2 regions of the Pontivivens nitratireducens genome follow, and region 2 is predicted to be linked to the other one. Evidence: riboswitches for the same ligand, from Rfam matches in the RefSeq annotation. Region 2 holds a riboswitch; the other holds the start of a gene.
What was found. A riboswitch is a leader RNA that binds a small molecule or an ion and turns the genes downstream of it on or off. The one in region 2 is predicted to bind thiamine pyrophosphate.

Region 1 (8,374 bases), 1.5 Mb from region 2:
TCCCGGTTGACGTGTCAGGCATAACCGAAGGCACGCAGCTGACCGTGCTGTTCCTGGGAAAGCCGGTGTTCATTCGCCGCCGCACGCAGGAGGAGATCGAGGCCGGTCGCCAGGTGTCGCTCGACGATCTCAAGGACTCGGAATCACGCAACCCCAACAGCCCCGGCGGTGTGGACAGCCCCGCCACGGACGAAAACCGCACCCTGGGCGAATCCGGTGAATGGCTGGTGATGCAGGGCGTGTGCACCCATCTGGGCTGCGTGCCGCTGGGCGATGGTGCCGGCGATTTCGGTGGCTGGTTCTGCCCGTGCCACGGTTCGCACTATGATACGGCAGGCCGTATCCGCCGCGGGCCTGCGCCTCAGAACCTTCACGTTCCGGTCGCGGAGTTCATCTCCGATACCGTCATTCAACTCGGATAAGGGAGCATACCGATGGGTGGCATTCCCCACGACCATTACGAGCCGAATTCCGGTGGAGAGAAGTGGCTGCACAAGCGTCTCCCCGTTGTCGGCCTCCTCTACGACACATTGATGATTCCCACGCCCAAGAACCTGAACTGGATGTGGATCTGGGGCATCGTTCTGGTCTTCACGCTGGTCATGCAGATCGCCACGGGCGTCGTGCTGGTCATGCACTACACACCGCATGTCGATCTGGCGTTCACCTCGGTCGAACACATCATGCGCAACGTGAACGGAGGCTGGGCGATCCGCTACGTCCACGCAAACGGCGCGTCGCTGTTCTTCATCGCCGTCTATGCACACATCTTCCGCAACCTGTACTACGGCTCGTACAAGGCCCCGCGTGAGGTCACGTGGCTGATCGGCGTAATCATGCTGATCGTGATGATGGCAACCGTGTTCATGGGCTACGTCCTGCCCTGGGGTCAGATGTCCTTCTGGGGTGCGACCGTGATCACCGGCCTGTTCGGCGCGATCCCCTATGTCGGAGAGCCGATCCAGACGTTGCTGCTGGGTGGTCCCGCAGTGGACAACGCCACGCTGAACCGCTTCTTCTCGCTGCACTATCTGATGCCGTTCCTGCTGCTGGGCCTGACGCTGGTCCACGTCTGGGCGTTCCACACCACGGGCAACAACAACCCGACCGGTGTCGAGGTGCGTCGCGACAGCAAGGAAGTCGCCCAAAAGGACACCCTGCCCTTCTGGCCGTATTTCGTCATCAAGGACCTCTACGCGCTGGCGCTGATCATGACGATCTTCGTGGCCATCGTGGGCTTCATGCCGAACTTCCTGGGCCACCCGGACAACTACATCCCGGCGAACCCGCTGGTGACACCGTCCCATATCGTGCCTGAATGGTATCTGCTGCCGTTCTACGCGATGCTGCGGGCGATCACCTTCTCGATCTCGATCCCGTTCACGGACGTGGTTCTGATCGACTCGAAGTTCCTGGGCGTGATCGTGATGTTCGCATCGCTGGCCGTTCTGGCCGTCGTGCCTTGGACCGATACCAGCCGCGTGCGTTCGGGGCGTTATCGCCCGATGTTCAAGTGGTGGTTCATCCTGCTGGTCGTCGATTTCATCGTCCTGATGTGGGCGGGTGCGATGCCGGCCGAGGCGCCGATCCCGCAGATCTCGCTGATCGGTACGATCTACTGGTTCGCCTATTTTCTGGTGATTCTGCCGCTTCTGGGTCTCTTCGAAGAGCCCACGCAGCAGCCCCTCACCATTGAGGAAGATTTCGACGCGAAACATCCCGCCACCAGTGCCGAAGCTGGCACCGTTCCGGCGGAATGACAGGCGAAGGGAAAGACAAGCAAATGAAGAAACTACTCCTTTCGGCCCTCGCGGCGCTGACCCTGACCACCGGTGGCGTCTTCGCTGCCGAGGAAGAGTCCCATATCACAGACTTTGCGTTCCCTTTCGAGGGGCCGTTCGGTCGCTATGATACCGCACAGCTTCAGCGCGGTCTGGCGATCTACAATTCGGTCTGTTCGTCGTGTCACGGCATGGAACTGGTCTATTTTCGCAACCTGACGGAACCGACCGGTCCCGACATGCCTGCGGATATGATCACCGAACTGGCGAGCAACTACTACGTTCCCGACGACGGGTTGGAGGCGATGGTCGGTGACGAACGTCCCGCGACCCTGTCCGACACGTTCCCGGGCTCGCAGCTTGCCGGTGCACCGGACATGTCGCTCTTGGCGAAGGCGCGCGCGGGCTTCCACGGGCCCTACGGCACAGGCATCAGTCCGCTCATCAACGGCATCGGCGGGCCGGAATACATCGCGTCGATCCTGACCGGTTACACTGGTGAGGAAAAGGTCGAGGCGGGTATCACCTTCTACGGCAACACCGCCTTTCCGGGCGGCTGGATCGCGATGGCGCCCCCGCTTTATGGGGACGACATCGAACATGCCGACCATGCCCCCACCGATCTGGAGAGCGAGGCGACGGACGTCGCAGCGTTCCTGATGTGGGCCGCAGAACCGAAACTGAACCAGCGCAAGGCGTTCGGCCTGACTGCGGTCCTGTTCCTCGGCCTGCTGACGGTTCTGCTGTACCTGACCAACAAGAAGCTCTGGTACAATGTAAAGCACCGCACGGAGTGATCCGCGCGGCAAAGTTGCGAAAGGCCGGGGCATGTCCCCGGCCTTTTTCGTTCATAATCCCAGATATGCCGCAACGGCGGGCGGCGGCTCTGCGAAGAACTCGGTCACTGTCAGGGGCGGGTGCGCCTGCCCTTCCCCCACGAACATCACATGATCCGCGATGGTGCGGGCATCCTCCGGCTCATGCGTGACCATCAGAACGGTCAGGTTCCGCTCGATCGCGACGGATTGCACCAGCAACAGCATCTCACGACGCAGGCCGGGGCCGAGCGCGCCGAACGCTTCATCCAGCAGCAACACAGGCCTGTCGCGCAGCAGGGCCCGGGCCAGAGCCACGCGCTGTTGCTGGCCACCTGACAGCGCGGCGGGTTTGCGACCCTGCAATCCGTCAAGCCCTGTGCGGTGCAGCGCATCGCGCACTTGCGCGGCCTGATCCGAGGACAGTCGCAGGTCGGGCCGCAGACCCAGCGATACATTGTCGGTCACACTCAAATGCGCGAACAGATTGTGATCCTGAAACAGAACGCTGACCGGTCGCCGGGCTGACGCGACATGCGTGATATCGCGCCCGTCTACACTTAACCGACCCTGCACGACCGGCAGGAACCCGGCCAGCGCCAGCAACAACGTGGATTTCCCCGAGCCTGAGGGCCCGACCACAGCGCAGATGCCCGGCCCCTCCACCGTCAGGTCGGCGCGCACATCGAATGCGCCATTCCGCAGCACTGCGCCTTCAAATCCGATCATTCGTCTTTCCCATCCTGTCGATCGCGGCAAACAGGCCAAAGCTGAGGATCAGCAACAGCAAGGCGGCACCGGCCGCAGCCTCCATCCTGTAGGCCCCCATCAGCTGATACATGACCAAGGGCAAGGTCGCCGTGCTGGTGGAGCCGAACAGCGCGATCACACCCAGATCCCCCATCGACAAAGCAGCCGCCAGACCCGCCGCGAACGCGACGGGCCCCCGCATATGGGGCAACAGAACATGCCGCAGCCGCGTCGCGCCGGTCAGACCCAGCATATCGGCCAGTCTGCCATCCGTCCTCTCCGCCAGGGCGACCGCCGGAACGAAGGACCGCAGCGCGAACGGTAGCGCCATCAGCGCATTGATCCCCACGACCATCGGCAGAGCGATCGCGAACGGATCGACATGCCCCCGCAGCAGAATGAACCACCCGGTTGCCAGCACGAATGGCGATATCGCCAGCACGATCAGGATCGCCCCCTCGCCCAGACGGGCGAGCAGCGGCCTGAATATCGCGAGCCGGACCAGCCCGACCGCAATGGCCAGCCCGACCGTGACGGACAGAGCCGCCGAAGTGATCGCCACGAGGATCGAGCGGATCGCCGCCTCGACCACCGACGCGGGCAAATCCGTCAAGGTAAGCGCACCGCGCAGGATGACGACCCCGACGGGGGCCGCCAGAAACATCCCGGCCGCCCCAATGATCGTGTAATCCAGATAAAGCCCGTCGCGCCCGGCCGCGCCCTCCGCTCGGATCATGCCGGCGCGCGCCTCACCCGGGGTGCCCGTCAGCATCGCGCCCCCCGCCACCAGCAGACATAGCAACGTCTGGATCGCGGCCAGCATACCGGCCCGCGTCAGATCAAAGTCGAACCGGATCGCCTGATATATCGCCAGCTCGACCGTCGTCGCCTTTGGCCCGCCGCCCAGGGTCAGGGCGATGGCGAAGCTCGTGATGCATAGCAGAAAGACCAGCAGCCCAGCCCCCGGCAGGACCGTGCGCAGCATCGGCAACTCGATCAGGCGGAACCGCACATATGGGCCGAATCCAAGTTGATGGCCAAGGCGGAAATGCTCCGCCGTGATACTCGCCCATCCTTGCAGCAACAGCCGTGTGACCAGCGGTATGTTGAAAAAGAGATGCGCCAGCACAACCCCGGTAAGACCATAGATATTCAATCGAGGGGCGCCCAGAGCTTCCAGAAAGCTGGAAAGCGCCCCATTGCGGCCCCAGATCGCCAACAACCCCAGCACCGCGACCAGCACCGGCAGCAGGAAGGGTGCGCCCAACGCCGTCACCACGGCATCGCGACCGGGAAACCTGCGGCGTGCCAGCGCCCGTGCCAGGGGCACCGCGATCACGATGGACCCCACGGCAGACAGGCCCGCCTGAACCAACGTGAAGCGGATCGCTGCCAGATCGGCGGGGGACAGCGTGAATGCGCCCCCCGATATGTCGATCAACACCAGAATCGCGGCGCCGCATCCCAGCAGGATCAGCGCCGCAATCGTCAGCCCCAGCCATCCCGTCAGCTTCACTGGCTCAACGCATTCCGCCACAGGGCCAACGCCGCATCGCGTCGGTCGGCAGCAAGTTCGGGCGCCTGCAGGAGCGCGATTTCAGGGACGTTCAGGGTATCGTATCCTTCCGGCAAATCGGTTTCATAGGCCGGATACATCCACTGCGTTGTCGGCAATTCGGACTGGAAGGCCTGAGACGAGATAAACCGCAGAAACTGCGCTGCCAGTTCAGGTTGATCGCTGCCGGCCAGCGCGGCGGCCACCTCGACCTGAAGGTAGTGCCCCTCATCAAACATCGCGCTGTCCTTGCCGGCGTCTTCCTCCGCGATCAGGTGATAGGCGGGCGACGTCGTATAGGACAGAACCATATCGGCCTCCCCCTCCAGAAACAGGCCATAGGCCTCGGACCAGCCGGGGGTGACGGTCACGATATTATCGGCAAGCCCGCCCCAAATTTGGCCCGCGTCATCCCCGTACAAGGCATCGATCCACATCAGCAGTCCCAATCCGGGTGTGGAGGATCGCGGGTCCTGAATAACGATGCTGATGTCGGATGCGGCCAGCTCCTCGAACGAGGCTGGGACATTGGCCAGCGCATCAGACTCGTAAACGAATGCGAAATAGGACCAGTCGAACGGCACGAACACATCGTCCTGCCATGCGATGGGCAAGTCCGGCTGCGCCAGGTCGTCCGGCGCCGTAGTGAACAATCCTGTTTGCCGCGCGGCCTGAATCAGGTTCGTATCCAGACCCAGCACCACATCGGCATCGGTTCCCGGACCTTCGAGTTGCAACCGCGCGACCATGGCGGCCCCGTCACCGGTACCGACGAATGTCACGTCGCAGTCGCACTCCGCCTCGAATGCCGCTTCGACCAGCGGTCCAGGCCCCCATTCAGACGTGAAACTGTCATAGGTATAAACCACAAGCTCCTGCGCGTGTGATGGCAGCGCCGTCAATGTGGCAAACAATAGCGTTTTCTTGATCATGCGAGGTTCCTTCCATGGCAGATGAAGGAGGGGCCTGCGCCACAGCCTTCCCTCCGCCGGTATGATCCGGTTCAGGTTCTACGGGTCTGCGCACGCGCATCTCAGGCCATTGACCACCCCGAGGCATCTGCAACTGTACGGACCATACACGCGGACGCAATGGCCTATCGCTGCGTTGACTTGAAACGGGCCGCCTCCTACGGTCCCGCACTGATATACACAGTACGAAAGACCGCCGATGAAAGTTCTGTTCGTTCACCAGAATGCACCGGCGCAGTTTCGTCATGTGGCCGCTCGGCTCGCCGCGAACCCGGACAATCAGGTCATCTACATTACCCACAAGGGGAAGCAGGGACTACCCGGAGTGGGTAAGATCGAGTACGAGCCGCACCGCAAACCAGCCAAGGAAACCCATCACTATCTGCGCATGACGGAGAATGCGGTGCTGTACGGGCAAGGTGTTGCGCGTAAGGCCGCAGAATTGAAAAAGTCCGGTTTCGTTCCCGATGTGATGATCGGCCATCCCGGTTGGGGGGAAACGCTGTTCCTCAAGGATATATTCCCGGACTCCCCCCTGATAAGCTATTGTGAATTCTATTATAATTCGGTGGGCACTAATATCGACTTCGACCCGGAATATCCCGACGGGGGGGAGATTGCCTTTCGCACCCGGATGCGCAATTCCCATCATCTGATCGCCGCCGAAGCCGCCGATGCCCTGTACGCGCCCACCAACTGGCAACGTCAGCAGTTTCCGAGCGCCTATCGCGATCGGATCGACGTCATTCATGATGGGATTGATTGCACCCGCGCCTGCCCCAACAGCAACGCCACCTTTACGGTGGACGGCGGCCCGACCTTCAAACCCGGCGATGAAGTGGTGACCTATGTCGCCCGGAATCTGGAGCCTTATCGCGGATTTCACAGTTTCATGCGCGCCCTGCCGCACATCCTTGCCAAACGCCCGAATGCACATGTTGTGATCGTCGGTGCGAACGGCGTCAGCTATGGGCGCAATCTGCCTGAGGGCGACAGCTACAAGGATCGTCTGCTCAAAGAGGTCATGCTGCCAAAGGGTCGTGTGCACTTCACAGGTCAACTGCCATATGCCCGCTATCTCAACCTGCTTCAGGTCTCGGCCGCGCATGTCTACCTGACATATCCATTCGTTCTGTCCTGGTCGTGTCTCGAAGCATTGGCAGCAGGGTGCGTGGTCGTCGGCTCTCGCACAAAACCGGTCGAAGAAGTTATTCGGGACGGGGAAAACGGTCTTTTGGTCGATTTCTTCAACCCGGTGGAGATTGCGGAACGGGTTACCGACGTGCTCGCCAACAAGGTCGACACCGCAGCCCTGCGCAAGGCCGCGCGCCAGAGTATTCTCGAAAACTACGAGTTGGGGAAATGCCAGGTGCGCCTGGATGAACTCATCCTACGTACCGTCGAGAAGTGATGTAGACAGATTACCGCATGAAAACAGACCAAACGCAAAAGGCGCCCTGCGTTGCCGCAGGGCGCCTTTTGAATAGCGAAACATCATATGAGAGCGCAGGAGGTATTGACAGGTTTGGCGGTGACCTACTCTCCCACGTCTTGAGACGCAGTACCATCGGCGCGGCGGCGCTTAACGGCCGAGTTCGGGATGGGATCGGGTGTATCGCTCGCGCTATGTCCACCAAACCAGTCAATATCTCCGCAGGCTTTTGCCGTTGGCAAAAGCGCTGCAGCCTGGCAGGTGCCTTTCCGGTATGGAAGGGCGTCTGCCAGGATAATACACGAGACTGTCTTTGTTTTGTTTGTGTCTGAACACATTGTGTGTATGTGACTTCGACCCTGAGAAGGGGTATCCTTCTACTGGTTTGGATCAAGCCAATCGGGCGATTAGTACTGGTCAACTGAGTACATTGCTGCACTTACATCTCCAGCCTATCGACGTGGTGGTCTTCCACGGCCCTAATGGGGAGACCTTGTTTCGAGGGGGGCTTCCCGCTTAGATGCTTTCAGCGGTTATCCTGTCCGATCATAGCTACCCAGCACTGCCGTTGGCACGACAACTGGTCCACCAGTGGATCGTTCACCCCGGTCCTCTCGTACTAGGGGCAACTCCTCTCAAGTCTCCTACACCCACGGCAGATAGGGACCGAACTGTCTCACGACGTTCTAAACCCAGCTCACGTACCACTTTAATCGGCGAACAGCCGAACCCTTGGGACCTGCTCCAGCCCCAGGATGTGATGAGCCGACATCGAGGTGCCAAACACTGCCGTCGATATGGACTCTTGGGCAGTATCAGCCTGTTATCCCCGGCGTACCTTTTATCCGTTGAGCGATGGCCCTTCCACTCGGGACCACCGGATCACTATGGCCGTCTTTCGACTCTGCTCGACTTGTCAGTCTTGCAGTCAGGCGGGCTTCTGCCATTGCACTCGACGGTTGATTTCCGACCAACCTGAGCCCACCATCGCGCGCCTCCGTTACTCTTTAGGAGGCGACCGCCCCAGTCAAACTACCCGCCACACAGGGTCCCGGATCCGGATAACGGAC
Region 2 (8,374 bases):
GAGCCAGAGGACATTGCAGCGTTGGTGCAATTCCTGTGCTCGGATCGCGCATCCTATGTCTCCGGACAGATTATATACGCCTGTGGCGGTCCTGAAACGCGGCGGTAAGGAGAGTAATAATGACAAGACGATCAATCGGCCACACCAAGAAATCCAAACAGGGGCGCATTACGGTCGAATGTTGCAGTCATGCTAATCGGATAGATGCAGCCATGAAGACCGAGATTCCGGAATGAGTGCTGCAGCACAATCGCGCCCGTTCGGTGGCGCTCTGGAGGGGCTTCGCGTTGTTGATTTCACCACCCTGCTGCCTGGTCCACTTGCGACGTTGATCCTCGCTGAAGCGGGTGCGCATGTTACCAAGATTGAGGCACCGGCAGGCGATCCGCTGCGCGCTAACCCCCCGCATGTGCAAGGTACTCCGGTTTCGTTTGCTTTGCTGAATCGCGGCAAAACCTGTCTGAGCCTTGACTTGAAAAGCAAAGATCAGCAGGCCCGAGCCGAGCAGTTGATCTTGCAGGCCGATATCGTGGTGGAACAGTTTCGTCCCGGTGTCATGGCCCGCCTCGGTCTGGACTATGCCGCAATGAGCGCGCGCAAACCCGATTTGATCTATTGTTCGATCACCGGCTATGGCCAGGATGGCCCGGATGCGCAGCTTGCGGGACACGATCTAAACTATCTGGCGCGCGCCGGTATCTTGTCGCTAAGTGGCGATGACCAGGGGCGCCCGGCGATGCCACCAACGCAGATCGCCGATATTGGCGGCGGGGCGCTTCCCGCCGTACTGAATATTCTGGCAGCTGTTGTGCAGCGCGAACGTACCGGCAAGGGTGCCCATCTGGATGTGGCGATGGCTGAAAATGTTCTCGGCTGGACGCATGGCAGCTTTGCGCGCGCGTTGAGCGGCGTGCCTGAACCTGGCCCAGGAGAAGGCCGCCTGTTCGGCGGTTCGCCGAGATACCGGATTTATGAAACCGCCGATGGCCGCTTCCTTTCAGTAGCGCCACTGGAAGAGAAGTTCTGGAAAACCTTCTGCGCAACGATCGGATTGGATTCGGAGCGCATCGCTGAGCTTGGCGAAGGCGCGGACCTCATATCCGAAATCTCGGAAATTCTTGGCCGCAAGACTTGCGCAGAGTGGGTGACGCTCTTCCAGGGCAAGGATGTGTGCGTGGAGCCTGTGCGAGGCATGAGCGAGGTGCTGAATGATGCACATTTCGGTGCCCGTGCAGTCTTTCAACAAAAACTGGAAGCTGTCGCTGACGGAACGTTTTCCGCACTGCCCGTTCCGCTTGTAAAAGGTTTGAGGAGATGTTAGGCGAGCGCGGCTGTCTATCCTGCGTTTTTTGCGGAAATGTCCAACTTCTAGTCCGTTGGAATGGGTATTCAGCAGGAAGAGTACAATATAACTGGGCAACGGCATGTCTGACACATTGCTGTCAGCGCAGCGCTCGAAGAACGTAGAGCCGAACGTGGATCAATCCGAAACATCAGATGTAACCCCGCGACGGCAGGCTATTCTGGATGCCGCAGCACGGCTGTTTTCAGACCAGGGATTTTCCGGCACCACCATTCGCCAGATCGCTGAACACGCGGATATGGAATCTGGCAGCCTTTACTATCATTTCCGCTCAAAGAACGCGATCCTGCAGGAGATCTTGGTCTTTGCCATAAGCACCACTGCCAGCGAAGTCCGAGAGACAGTGGCCGCGCTGCCCGAGGGAACCAATCCGCGCATGAAGATAGAGGCCGCATTGCGTGCGCATCTGCAGGCTCTGCACGACCACATCGAATATACCTCCACGAATGGCCGTTACAGCGGGCAAATTCCTGCTACCGTGCATATAACGGTGCAGCCGCTCAGGCAAAAATACAGTGATTTTTGGCTGGAGTTGCTTCGCGAGGCCCAGGAAGATGGGGCGATCCACGAGAATCTGAACCTCTCGCTACTGCGCCCGCTTATCCTGGGTGCCTTGAACCATACAATGGATTGGTATGACGCGAAACGCGGTAACATCGACGAATTGTTCGGCATTATCAAGATAATGACCAGTGGTATATGGAAGTGAGTGGTAAGAGCTTGAGGATCAGGCAGCTCTGAGTTGCCCCACTGTAAGTCTGCCATCCAGGTCACCGACTGATAATTCCGAAACCAGATGCGTAGTGATGCGAGCTGCACGAAGGCGAGGAAGGTGTCGTCGCGTTTGTCGTATAGCGTGGCCAAAACGCGGAAGTGTTTGAGTTTTCAAAAGAACCTATCAACTTGGTTGCGCTGTTTGTAACTCTCGGCATCGAAGGCTGAGTGGCGCTTGCGGGGTGGCATCAGCCGGATGATGCGATCTAATTATGAAGATTCTCAGAGGTAAAATCTGACTTTTTACCGCTGTATTGTGAAGAGGTTTTACAGGACTGGTAAACTCTCAAAAAAACAGCGTATAGCGGTTCGCTCTGTTGGCTCTTTCTATGGCTCCAATTCTTCCTCAATCCGGAGCCTCCGAAAACCCGAGGCGATTTAGGATGTCTGCCGCCGCGGCTTGCAGGGCGACCCGTCGGCTGTTAGCATTCAGACAAATCCGTTGGGGTGCCCTGTTCAGGGCTGAGAGGCGCAAGCTGACCCATCGAACCTGATCCGGACAATACCGGCGTAGGGAACGGAGCATGATCTGACGCGGCACGATACCGTTGCCTCTAGATCTTCCTCCACCTGTCGCTGTGGAGGTAATGAAGATGTCACACCCATCCGCAATGACGATAGCAGGCTCCGACAGTGGTGGAGGCGCCGGGATTCAGGCCGACCTCAAGACGTTTTGCGCCCTCGGGGTTTACGGGACCAGCGCCATAACCGCGATCACGGCACAGAATACGCGCGGTGTCATCGCTATCGAGCCTGTTTCCCCCCGGACGGTTTCGGCGCAGATCGCCGCCGTGCTCGACGACATTCCGCCGATGGCGATCAAGATCGGGATGCTCGGATCGCCGGACATTGTGGCCGCCGTTGCCGCCGCGATCGAAGGCTATGATGGCCCTGTCATCCTCGATCCCGTCATGGTTGCGAAGTCGGGGGACGCGCTTTTGTCCCAAGAGGGGGAGGCGGCGCTGGTTGAGCTGCTGCTTCCACGTGCGGATGTTCTGACGCCGAACCTGCCCGAGGCCGCGCGTCTGCTGGGCAGCGCCCCCGCGCAGGACGCGGCGGAGGTGGTGCGTCAGGGCAGGGCGCTGCTTGACCTTGGCGCGCGGGCGGTGGTGATGAAGGGCGGCCATGCCGAGGGGGCGACCTGCATCGACCGGCTGGTGACCGCATCGGGGGTCATCACGATGGAGCAGCCGCGCTGCATGACCCGCAACACGCACGGGACAGGATGCAGCCTGTCGTCGGCGATTGCGGCCGAACTGGCAAAGGGGGCGAATGTCGAGGCCGCCGTGCGGCGGGCTCAGGTCTGGCTCCATGGCGCGATCCGCGCGGCTGACCGACTGGATATTGGCAGTGGCCACGGCCCTGTGCATCATTTCCATGAGGTCTGGCCGTGATGCAGGCGCGTGTCATCGGTGCCGGGGTTGCAGGGCTTTGCGTCGCGACGGAACTGGTCGCGCGCGGTTGCGAGGTGACGGTCTTCGACCCTTCGCCACGGCCCGGGCCACATGCCTGTTCGTGGTGGGCAGGGGGAATGCTGGCCCCTTTCTGCGAGGGTGAAACCGCCGAGGAGCCTGTCGTGCGCCTCGGCCAGAGCGCGGCGGATTGGTGGGCGCGGCAGGGCGTGAGCGTGGAGCGGCGGGGCACGCTGGTGCTGACCCTGCGGCGCGATCGGCGGGAACTGGACCGCTTCGCCCGGCGCGTGGCGCAGCATGAGACGCTCGACAGCGCCGGGCTGGCAGCGCTGGAACCTGACCTTGAGGGACGCTTCGATCGCGCCTTGCACGTGGCGGATGAGGCGCATCTCGACCCGCGCGCGGCGTTGCGCCATCTTCGCGCCCGGTTGGAGCACGCTGGCGTTGCCTTCGTGGCTGAGCCGGGCCACGCGAAAGGGCTGACCTTCGATTGTCGCGGCCTCGCCGCGCGCGATAACCTCAAGGATCTGCGCGGGGTAAAGGGTGAAATGGCCGTTCTGCGCAGCGCCGATATTCGCTTGACGCGCCCGGTCCGGCTGCTGCATCCGCGCTATCCGCTTTATGTAGTGCCTCGCGCGGACGGCCTGTTCATGCTGGGCGCCACCCAGATCGAAAGCGACGACGTAAGGCGGACCGTGCGCTCGACCCTCGAACTGTTATCGGCGGCCTATGCGTTGCATCCGGCCTTCGGTGAGGCTGAGCTGGTCGAAGTCGGCGTTGATGCTCGCCCCGCCTTTCCTGACAACCTGCCTCGCCTGGTGCGGCGGGGTGAGACGATTTACGTCAACGGTCTGTTCCGACACGGCTTTCTGCTCGCCCCCGAATTGGCGCGCGAAGCGGTGGAGGCAGCCTGTGACGGCAGCAAACCGGAGTTCTGGCATGAAGATCATGATTAACGGCACACCGACCGAGACGCGGGCAGAGATGCTTGACGCGGTTCTGGAGGAACTCGGCTTTGGCGATGCCAAGGTGGCAACAGCCGTCAACGAGGATTTCGTTCCAGCCTCGCTGCGTGGGCAAACGGCGCTGGCACCCGGCGACCGGGTGGAGATCGTCACACCCCGGCAGGGGGGCTGAAATGCGACTTTATGAAACCGAGATCGCGTCGCGCCTGATGCTGGGCACCGCGCAGTATCCCTCACCCGCCGTTCTGACGGAGGCGTTCCGCCGCTCCGCCGCCGGGATCGCGACCGTTTCTGTTCGGCGTGAGGCGGGGCACGAAAGGGCGGGCGCGGCCTTCTGGGATCTGGTGCGCGATTTGGGGGTGACGCTTTTGCCGAACACCGCAGGTTGCCATTCCGTGCGAGAGGCCGTCACAACGGCGCAGATGGCGCGCGAACTGTTCGATACGCCTTGGATCAAGCTTGAGGTGATCGGCCACGCCGACACGCTTCAACCCGACCCGTTCGGACTGGTCGAGGCTGCGCGCATCCTGACCGATGAGGGATTCCAGGTCTTTCCCTACACGACCGAGGATGTGGTGCTCGCTGGGCGCCTGCTCGACGCGGGGTGCGAGGTGTTGATGCCCTGGGGCGCACCGATCGGCACCGGTCTGGGGCTGACCAATATCTACGGTCTGCGCACGCTTCGTGCCCAGTTTCCGCAAGTGCCGATGGTCGTGGACGCGGGCCTCGGCCTGCCCAGCCAGGCGGCGATGGCGATGGAGATGGGGTTCGACGCGGTGTTGTTGAACACTGCGGTCGCCAAGGCCGGCGATCCCGCCCGTATGGCGGAGGGGTTCGCCCGCGCGGTTCAGGCCGGACGGCTGGCGTTCGAGGCCGACCCGATGGAGCCGCGCGACATGGCGGCACCTTCAACCCCGGTGATTGGAATGGCGTTTCTGGAATGACACTCGACCGTTTTTACCCGATTTTCGATGGCCCCGACTGGCTGGAGCGCATGTTGCCGCTCGGCGTGAAGTTGGTGCAACTGCGGATCAAGGACATGGCGGAGCCTGATCTGAGGGCCGCATTGGCGCGGTCGCAGGCGCTGTGCCGGGCACATGGCGCGGTGATGGTGGTCAACGACCATTGGCGACTTGCCATCGACGAAGGCTGCGACTGGGTGCATCTGGGGCAGGAAGATCTCGATATTGCCGATCTTCCCGCCATCCGCCGGGCCGGGCTGAAGCTGGGCATCAGCACGCATGATCATGCCGAACTCGACCGCGCGCTTTCATTGGAGCCCAATTATATCGCGCTCGGCCCGGTCTATCCGACGATCCTCAAGAAGATGAAGTGGGAGCGTCAGGGCCTGGACCGCGTCACGGAATGGAAGCGCCGTATCGGTGATCTGCCCCTCGTGGCCATCGGCGGGATGAGTGTTGAGCGAACGGCGGGTGCCTACAAGGCGGGCGCCGACATCGTCTCGGCGGTCACGGACATCACCCTGAACAAGGATCCCGAGCGCCGCCTGCGGCAGTGGATCGAGGCGACAAGATGAGCCGTTATGCCCGTCAGATCGCGGTCCCCGAACTCGGCAAGGGGGGTGACAGCCTCCTGCGGCAGGCGCACGTGCTGATCATAGGGGCCGGGGGGTTGGCCGCGCCCGTGCTGCAATATCTCGGCGGTGCTGGTGTCGGGCGCATTCGTCTGGTCGATCCCGACCGGGTGGAGGTGACGAACCTGCACCGGCAGACGCTGTTTGCGCAATCCGATATCGGCCGGCCCAAGGCCGATGCGGCGGCGGCGGCGGTCAGGGCGCTCAATCCGGATTGCGTTGTCGAGCCGATCGTCACGACGCTGGATCCGGCCAATGACGGCATGCTTTGCGAGGGTGTCGATCTGGTTATCGACTGCGCCGACAATTTTGCGGCGAGCTATATCCTGTCCGACAGGTGCCACGCCTCCGGGTTGCCGTTGGTCAGCGGATCGGTGATCGGTCTGGATGGCTATGCCGGTGCCTTTTGCGGGGGGGCGCCCAGCTTGCGTGCCGTCTTCCCGGATATGCCGCGACACATGGGTTCCTGCGCCGAGGACGGTGTGCTGGGCCCAATCGTGGGGGTTATCGGCGGGCTTCAGGCGCAGATGGCGCTGGCGCTTTTGGGGCGTATGGAACCCGCGCCCCTGGGCAGGCTCGTCACCTTCGACGCACGCTCGTTCCGCTTCGGCGGCTTTCAGTTTTCCGGCGCGCCTGAGCCGGATCGACAGCCGCGTTTTCTCGCCCCGTCCGAGATTGCCGAGGGCGATTTCCTCGTTGACCTGCGTTCCGAGGAGGAGGCCCCGCTGGTTCGCCCCGCCGCCCATCGCCTGACCACAACCGCTCTGGGCGCGGGCGGGCCTGTTCCCGCCGTCGGCCAACGCGCGGTGCTGTGCTGCCGTTCGGGCCTGCGAGCCTGGGCTGCCGCCGAACGGCTCGCCTCCGTCTGGGACGGAGAAATATGCCTTGTCGCCCTTGGCGACCCTACCGGAGAAACTCCATGAAGACCTTACTGACCACTCTCCTCCTTCTTGCGGCCACGCCGACGGTCGCGCAGGACCGGATGACCGTCATGCTCGACTGGTTCGTGAACCCCGATCACGGGCCTATCGTCGTCGCGCAGGAACGTGGCTACTTTGACGATATGGGGCTGGAGGTCGAGATCATCGCCCCCGCCAACCCCGCCGATCCGCCCAAGATGGTTGCAGCCGGTGCCGCCGACCTCGCCATTTCCTATCAGCCGCAACTGCACCTTCAGGTGGCCGAGGGCATGCCGCTGATCCGGGTGGGCACTCTGGTCGCGACACCGCTCAACTGTCTTCTGGTGCTGGAGGACGGCCCCATCGAGCAGATCGCGAATCTCGAAGGTCGCAAGATCGGATTCTCCGTCTCGGGGTTTGAGGAGGCGCTGCTGTCGACGATGCTGGGGCAGGCGGACCTCGGGATGGACGATGTCGAACTGATCAACGTCAACTGGTCGCTCTCACCCGCGCTTATGTCGGGTCAGGTCGATGCGGTGATCGGTGCGTTTCGCAATTTCGAGCTCAATCAGATGGATATCGAGGGTGTGTCGGGTCGTTGCTTCTATCCCGAATCCGAAGGCGTGCCGACCTATGATGAGCTGATCTATGTCGCCAACCCTGACACGATGGATGCGGAAATGATCCGCCGTTTCCTCGCCGCGACGGAGAAGGCGACGCAGTTTATCGTCAATTATCCGCAGGAAAGCTGGGAGGTCTTCTCCTCGACCTCGGCCGAATTGCAGGACGAGTTGAACGAGCGGGCCTGGGGCGACACGCTGCCCCGCTTTGCCCTGCGCCCCGAGGCGCTGGACGCGGGGCGTTATGCCCGCTTTGAGGCCTTCCTGGCTGAGGCTGGCCTGATTGAGGGCACGCGCCCCGTCTCCGATCTGGCGATCGATCTGGGCGCGCAATGAGTTACGGTGCGATTTTTCCCCTCTGGCGCGCGGCGGCGGGCCAGACATGGGACGATTACACCCGCCATGCCTTTGTGAAGGGGTTGGGGAACGGCACGCTTCCGCGTGAGGCGTTCCTGCGCTATCTGGTGCAGGATTACCTGTTCCTCATCCACTTCTCCCGCGCGTGGGCGCTGGCCGTGACCAAGGCGGAGACGCCGGAGGAAATGCGGGCTTGCGCCGCCACGGTTCACGCGCTGCTGGACGGGGAATTGCAGCTGCATATCGAGACTTGCGCAGCCGAGGGTATCTCTGAGGCCCAGCTTTTCGCAGCCCGCGAGGCACCGCAGAACCTGGCCTATACACGCTATGTGCTCGATGCCGGCCATTCGGGCGATTTCCTCGACCTGATGGCGGCGCTGGCTGTGTGCG

Region 1: another riboswitch for thiamine pyrophosphate. It lies ahead of thiB (thiamine ABC transporter substrate binding subunit); the one in region 2 lies ahead of thiD (bifunctional hydroxymethylpyrimidine kinase/phosphomethylpyrimidine kinase).

Annotation. Positions count from the first base shown of each region.
Region 1 is NZ_CP049811.1:1,037,532-1,045,905, reverse strand. Features, by position in the region: gene petA (ubiquinol-cytochrome c reductase iron-sulfur subunit) at 1-422, shown strand, start outside; gene G8E03_RS05045 (cytochrome b) at 435-1,760, shown strand; gene G8E03_RS05040 (cytochrome c1) at 1,784-2,578, shown strand; gene G8E03_RS05035 (thiamine ABC transporter ATP-binding protein) at 2,630-3,325, opposite strand; gene G8E03_RS05030 (ABC transporter permease family protein) at 3,312-4,862, opposite strand; gene thiB (thiamine ABC transporter substrate binding subunit) at 4,859-5,833, opposite strand; TPP riboswitch at 5,865-5,964, opposite strand; gene G8E03_RS05020 (glycosyltransferase family 4 protein) at 6,072-7,283, shown strand; rRNA gene rrf (5S ribosomal RNA) at 7,396-7,510, opposite strand; rRNA gene G8E03_RS05010 (23S ribosomal RNA) at 7,691-8,374, opposite strand, start outside.
Region 2 is NZ_CP049811.1:2,598,497-2,606,870, reverse strand. Features, by position in the region: gene fabG (3-oxoacyl-ACP reductase FabG) at 1-108, shown strand, start outside; gene G8E03_RS12800 (CaiB/BaiF CoA transferase family protein) at 233-1,321, shown strand; gene G8E03_RS12795 (TetR/AcrR family transcriptional regulator) at 1,425-2,072, shown strand; TPP riboswitch at 2,571-2,671, shown strand; gene thiD (bifunctional hydroxymethylpyrimidine kinase/phosphomethylpyrimidine kinase) at 2,731-3,531, shown strand; gene G8E03_RS12785 (FAD-dependent oxidoreductase) at 3,531-4,505, shown strand; gene thiS (sulfur carrier protein ThiS) at 4,489-4,686, shown strand; gene G8E03_RS12775 (thiazole synthase) at 4,688-5,458, shown strand; gene G8E03_RS12770 (thiamine phosphate synthase) at 5,455-6,051, shown strand; gene G8E03_RS12765 (HesA/MoeB/ThiF family protein) at 6,048-7,031, shown strand; gene G8E03_RS12760 (ABC transporter substrate-binding protein) at 7,028-7,963, shown strand; gene tenA (thiaminase II) at 7,960-8,374, shown strand, end outside.